Regions from separate parts of the Carboxydocella thermautotrophica DSM 16521 genome, predicted to be linked through region 2. Evidence: riboswitches for the same ligand, from Rfam matches in the RefSeq annotation. Region 2 holds a riboswitch; the other holds the start of a gene.
The links. A riboswitch is a leader RNA that binds a small molecule or an ion and turns the genes downstream of it on or off. The one in region 2 is predicted to bind glycine.
Positions count from the first base shown of each region.

Region 1 (3,409 bases), on a different contig from region 2:
GGGGTATTGGCTCTGCAGGGTGCTTTTCGGGAGCACCGGCTGGTGCTGGAAAAACTGGGTGTGGAAGTTGTTGAAGTACGTAAAAAGGAGCAATTGGCAGAGCTGGCGGGGCTGGTAATCCCCGGAGGTGAATCAACTACCATCGGCAAATTGATGGTGGATTTTGGCCTGCTCTCCGAAATCAAGGAGCGTTTTCAGCAGGGGATGGCGGTTTTTGGAACCTGTGCCGGCTTGATTCTGCTGGCAACCGAGATTATGGGCAGTGAACAGCCGCGGCTGGGCTTGATGGAGATGACTGTCAAGCGCAATGCCTATGGTCGACAGGTGGACAGCTTTGAAGTGGATTTGCCGGTTCCCGCTATCGGAGCACAGCCCCTGCGGGCGGTTTTCATCCGGGCCCCCTACATTGAACGAGTTGGTTCCGGGGTTGAGGTAATGGCTACCTTCCAGGACAAGATCGTCCTGGCCCGACAGGGCAAGGCGCTGGCGGCGGCTTTCCATCCCGAGCTGACCGAGGATTATCGTTTGCATCAGTATTTTGTGGATTTGTGTAAAAAATAAGTGAATGTCACTTGACATAAGACATTTGTCTTCGTATAATTGTAAACAAAAATGAATACAGCTTCTGGATGAAGGTTGCAGAAGAAGGTAACGGGGTTTACCCGTTACCGCCGAAGGGGCAAGGCGGTATTATGCCGCTCAAACTCTCAGGTGGCTTTTGAGCCAGGTACTGTAACCGGACAGACCTCTGGAGAGACCTGGCAAGACCGGGCGCCGAAGGAGCAAGCCTGCCAGCCGGCAGGTCAATCTCTCAGGCAAAAGGACAGGGAGCGACAGGATGCGTTTGTGGCTTCGTTTACCCTTTTAGCAGCAGTGACCAGAGGACCAATCAGGAGATTGGTCCTTTCTTATAATTCCATCTAACCATCATCTCATAAGGGTAACCCGTTGAAAGGGAACATAGGCAGGAAACAGGCAAGAGAGCCGGTGGTTGGTGCGAACCGGTCCTGGGAACTGCTGAATCCGCCCTGGAGGGGATCCACCGAAGGGCCGTGGCCTGGTAAGTGGATACGGTGGCGCCGTTATCGCATCGAGAGGGTCAAGGGGATATTATTGCCTTTTGGCCAATTAGGGTGGCAACGCGGGAACAAGCTCTCGTCCCTAAAGCTGAGGCTTTATGGATGAGAGCTTTTCTATTTATAATAATCATCTAAATCCGGGAGAGGGGTTGATTTTAATGTTGCAGGACAAAAAGTATCTAATGATTCCTGGGCCGACACCTATTCCACCGGCGGTCCAGCAGGCCATGATTCGGCCCATGATCGGTCACCGCAGTGGGGACTTTGCCAAACTGCACGAACGGCTGATTAAAAAGGCCAAACAGGTTTTTCAGACTGAAAAGGACCTGTTTATTCTCACCCAGTCCGGTACGGGGGGACTGGAAACGGCAGTGGCCAATGTGATCAGCCCTGGGGACAAGGTACTGGCCCTGGTTACCGGTAACTTCGGCGAGCGTTTTGCCAAAATCGCCCGTTTATACGGAGCAGAGGTAGATGCTCTGGAGTTCCCCTGGGGTGAAGCCATTGATTTGAAACAGGTAGAGGAAAAGCTGGCTACCAATCAGTACCGGGCCGTGCTGGCTACCCACAATGAGACTTCCACCGGTGTTACCAATGATATCGGGGGTCTGGGAGCCCTGGTGGCCAAAACCGATGCTGTCCTGCTGGTGGATGCCGTCAGCTCCATGGGCGGGATGGATATCCGCACTGATGAATGGCAGGTGGATATCATGGTTACCGGTAGCCAGAAGGCCTTGATGTTGCCGCCGGGGCTGGCTCTGGTCAGTGTCAGTGAAAAGGCCTGGCAGGCTATGGAGACGGCCAAAGCTCCCCGTTTCTACTTCTGCCTGAAGCAGGCCAGAAAAAATATGGCGGAGTGGAATACCGCCTGGACTCCCAATGTTACCCTCTTTTACGGGCTGGAAGCTGCTCTGGACATGATCCTGGCGGAAGGCTTACCGGAAGTCTTTGCCCGGCATGCCCTTATGACAAAAGCTACCCGGGCCGCTATCAGAGCACTGGGCCTGGAGTTGCTGGCTGCTGATGAAGTAGCTTCCCATACTGTAACTGCTGTTAAGGGCAATGACCAGCTCAATACCGAAGACCTGCGCAAGGTATTGCGTACCAAATACGGGGTGACTTTTGCCGGTGGCCAGGGCAAACTGAAGGGCAAGATTTTCCGTATCGGCCACATGGGTTATGCCGATAAGCTGGATATTATCCTGGCTATTGGGGCGCTGGAAATGGCCCTGGTTGAAGTGGGCTATCCGGTACAGCTGGGTGCCGGTGTGGCTGCCGCCCAGAAGGTATTTCTGGAAGGGTAAGAGGTTTCGCAGTTAATGAAGTTAGATAAGGGGAAAGGGGATTTTTATGCGGATACTGGTCTTAGATGGTGTCAGTGAAAAAGGAATAGATATCTTGCGGGAACCCGGGTTTACTGTGGATGTTATCGAGGAAAAGCTGAGTGAGCAGCAACTGGTGGAGATGATTCCCGCCTATGATGCCGTGGTGGTGCGCAGTGCTACCAAGATCACTGCCCCCATTATTGCGGCGGGGGTAAACCTGAAGGTAATCGGCCGCGCCGGTGTCGGGGTAGACAATATCGATGTTCAGGCTGCTACTCAGCATGGTATTATTGTGGTCAATGCTCCCGATGGCAATACCATTGCCGCGGCTGAACACACTCTGGCCCTGATGCTGGCCCTGGCTCGCCATGTACCCCAGGCCAATGAGGCCTTGAAAAAGGGGAAATGGCTGCGCAAGGAATTTACCGGCGTGGAGCTGCGGGATAAAATCCTGGGGGTTATTGGGCTGGGGCGGATTGGTACCGCAGTGGCCAAACGGGCCCAGGGCTTTGCCATGAAGGTCATCGGTTATGACCCCTATATCACCCATGAGCGGGCCCGGGAAATCGGGGTGGAACTGGTGTCCCTGGAGGATGTCTATCGGGAAGCGGACTTTATCACCGTGCATTTGCCCAAAACCAAGGAAACGGTTAACCTGATTAACCGGGAAGCCCTGGCCAAAATGAAGCCGGGGGTACGGATTATCAATGTTGCCCGCGGTGGCATCATCAATGAACAGGATCTGTATGAGGCTCTGAAGACAGGTAAGGTGGCCGGAGCAGCGCTGGATGTCTTTGAAGTGGAACCCACGACGGAAAGCCCGTTGTTTGAACTGCCCAATGTGGTAGTTACCCCGCATCTGGGGGCATCTACCGAGGAAGCCCAGGTCAATGTGGCTCTGGATGTGGCCCGGGAGATTGTCACCATCCTGCAGGGCGGCATGGCCCAGAATGCTGTGAATATGCCGGCCATTCCCAAAGAAGATGCACTGGTTGTTAAACCTTA
Region 1 is NZ_FUXM01000004.1:89,831-93,239, reverse strand. Features, by position in the region: gene pdxT (pyridoxal 5'-phosphate synthase glutaminase subunit PdxT) at 1-561, shown strand, start outside; glycine riboswitch at 739-837, shown strand; T-box leader at 940-1,166, shown strand; gene B5D20_RS02885 (pyridoxal-phosphate-dependent aminotransferase family protein) at 1,238-2,383, shown strand; gene serA (phosphoglycerate dehydrogenase) at 2,430-3,409, shown strand, end outside.
Region 1: another riboswitch for glycine. It lies ahead of B5D20_RS02885 (pyridoxal-phosphate-dependent aminotransferase family protein); the one in region 2 lies ahead of gcvT (glycine cleavage system aminomethyltransferase GcvT).

Region 2 (3,409 bases):
CATCTTCATTGATTTTTTCAGGGGCGTCGATAAGCTCCTGGTTTACTTCTATCACTTTGCCTGTTACAGGAGCATAAATATCTGAAACGGCTTTTACTGATTCCACAGTACCGAAGCTTTCTCCAGCACTGATTTCTGTACCTACCGGCGGCAAATCTACAAAAACTACGTCGCCAAGGGCTTCCTGAGCGTGATCTGTAATGCCGATAGTAGCAATATTGCCTTCGATTTTTACCCATTCATGTTCTTTGGTATACTTTAAGTCTGCCAGTACCTTACTCATACTCAATTACCTCCCTCTTTTATAAAAAGGCAAATTAGTTATTTTTGCCTTTACTTCCTTGTTACGAATTAATACAGCCACTTCCTGGCCAGGTTGAGCTACTTCTATAGCCACCAGAGCCATGGCCAGATTCTTGCCCAGGGTAGGTGCCATGGTTCCAGAGGTTACTACCCCGATTTCCTGTCCCTGGTTGACTACCAGGTAACCCTGCCGGGCAATGCCCCGCTCTACCATTTCCAGACCTACCAGCTTGCGCTTCAGTCCTGCTTCAGCCTGGGCCGTAAGAGCAGGCTTGCCGATGAAATCTTCCGGTTTATCAAGGGCGATGAATCTCTTCAGGCCAGCTTCCAGGGGTGTAATATCTTCGCTCAGTTCATGGCCATATAGAGGCATAGCAGCCTCAAAGCGCAGGGTATCCCGGGCCCCCAAACCGATAGGCTTAATACCCTTATCCTGTCCAGCCGTAAGCAGGGTTTGCCAGAGCTGCCTGGCCTGGTCCGGTGAACAATAAAGTTCCCAGCCATCCTCCCCGGTGTAGCCGGTGCGGGAGATAATACAGGGTATGCCCGCAACCTCACCTCGGGTGAACCAGTAGTAGCGAATAGCATCTAACTGAACGGGAGTAAGGGGCTTAAGGATCGCAGTAGCCTGAGGTCCCTGAATGGCCAGCTGGGCCACAGTATGGGAAATGTTTTCCACCTCCACTCCTGCCGGGGCCAGCTGCTTGATCCATTCATAATCCTTATCAGTATTGCCGGCATTGACTACAAGGAGATATTCCTCCTCATCCTCCTTGTATACCAGCAGGTCATCCACCGTGCCACCGTGTTCATAGCACATGGGAGAATAGAGGATTTGCCCTTTTGCTAACCTGGCCACCTGGTTGGGCAGCAACTTTTCCAGAAAGGCCAGGGCCCCGGGGCCTTTAACGGTAATTTCCCCCATGTGGGAGACATCAAAGAGACCTGCTGCCTGGCGGACGGTCTGGTGTTCATCGATAATGCCACTGTACTGAACCGGCATTTCCCAGCCCCCAAAATCCACCATCTTCGCTCCGGCGGCTATATGCAACTCATAAAGGGGAGTGCGTTTCAATTCTGCCAACAGGAACACCTCCTTAACATTAGTATGTGCCAATGGGGACAAATAAAAAGGACAGAGACAAGCCTTTTTGGCTTTTCTCTGTCCTGGTTACCTGAGAGATTACCCGCAATAGTTACGGGCTTCCCCTTGGGTGTTTCGGGCAACCTGGCAGTCTACCCGAAAGCTCTCCAGAGTGGGGTCTGAAGTCAGTTCTTTTGCCTGAGAGTTTTGATCTGCGGCCGCCAACCGCCCATCTTGCTCCTTCGGCGCCCTTTAAGGGTCTCTCCCGACCTCTTCCTCCCCCGTATATTCAGTTTCAAGGCAGGTCTCCATTTATAATATATTCGCCAACTAACCCGGAAGTCCTTCTTGATCTGACAAAAAATTTAGGCTATTCCGGGTTTCAATATAATGTAACTGTTTTTTATTGATTACTGCCCAGGCCTGTTCCCCTAATTGCAGCCGCAGCTGGTTATCTGCCCAGCCCCAAACTTCCAGTCCTTCACAAAGGAGACAATAGTAAACCCCATCCCAGTGTTCTTCCACATATTTTACCTTCCCAGGCCAAAGCCAGCTCTCACCGGCTACAGCCGGTTTGGCGCCGAGGATTCGCACGCACCGGGCCGGAATAGCCCCCAGACCGGGCGGCAGTTCCTTTAAACCCGGCAGACTCCCTCCGGTAGGCCAGAGATTTTCCACCCCAAAAAAACGAGCTATCGCCTCACTAGCCGGCCGTTCGGCCAGTTCCCGTACCGTTCCCACCTGAGCCATTTGCCCCTGCAACAGTACCAGCCCCCGGTCAGCCAGTAACGGCAATTCCCGAAAGTCATGGGTAATGAACAGGGTGGTGATGCCCGTTTCTTTCAATAACAGACGCAATTCCCGCAGGAGACGGCTACGGGTAGGTGCATCCACAGCGGCAAAAGGTTCATCCAGCAAGAGCACCTGGGGCTTAAGAACCAGGGCACGGGCCAGGGCTACCCGCTGAGCTTCCCCTCCACTTAAATCTTGAACTCGGCGCCGGGCCAGCTCCGTCAAGCCCAGCCGTTCCAGCCAGGGCCCGGCCAGCTGTTCCCGCTCCCGGGCAGATAGGCCACGAAATTTCAGCCCCAGGGTGACATTATCCAGTACGGTTCCACTGACCAGCAATGCCTCCTGAAAAACCAGGGTTACCGCCTGGCGCCATTGATAAGGGTCCCGGCCCGGGCCCCAGACCATTTCCCCGGCGCGAATGCTGCCCTGGCTGGGACAGAGGATCCCGGCCACTGTCAGCAGCAATGTACTTTTGCCTGCCCCATTGGGACCCAGCACCGCCATGATTTCCCCGGCTCCAAGCTCTAAGCGCGGCACGGCAAGTACCAGCTTACCCCCGCGCTTTACCTGTAGATTTTCCAGTAACAGCGGCCAGCCCATTTCAACCTCTCCTTTGCTGCAACAGGGTGAGCAGATAGGTTACTCCATAACTTAAAAATAGCAGAACAAAACTCAAAGCCATGGCCAGGCCAAAATTGCCTTTACTTACTTCCATTACTGTTGCTGTGGTTAAAACCCGGGTTTCCCCCTGGATATTGCCCCCTACCATCATGGAAGCACCTACTTCCGAAACCACTGCCCCAAATCCTGCCATCACTGCTGCCAGCAGGGAATAACGGGCCTCCTTTAACAGGATCCCGATAATATGTAAAGGACTCGCCCCTAAAGATTGCAGCTGCCAGACCAATTTGGGGTTAATCTGTTGAATGGCGGCCATAGTCAACCCCACAATGATAGGAGCAGCAATCAAAGTCTGAGCGATAATCATGGCGGCAGGGGTATAGAGAAGATGAAAGAAACCCAGGGGCCCATTACGCCAGAGCAAAATGGTCACCAGCAGACCAGCTACCACCGGCGGCATACCCATACCGCTGTTAACCAGAGTCACCAGCAAGCGCCGCCCCCGAAAATCCCCTAAAGCCAGGTACACACCCAGGGGAATCCCTATGACAAGACTTAAGATAGTAGCTGTACCTGAAACCCGCAAAGAAAGGGCAATAATGGCCCAGG
Region 2 is NZ_FUXM01000007.1:68,203-71,611, reverse strand. Features, by position in the region: gene gcvH (glycine cleavage system protein GcvH) at 1-283, opposite strand, end outside; gene gcvT (glycine cleavage system aminomethyltransferase GcvT) at 290-1,387, opposite strand; glycine riboswitch at 1,564-1,665, opposite strand; gene B5D20_RS04550 (ABC transporter ATP-binding protein) at 1,718-2,779, opposite strand; gene B5D20_RS04545 (ABC transporter permease) at 2,781-3,409, opposite strand, start outside.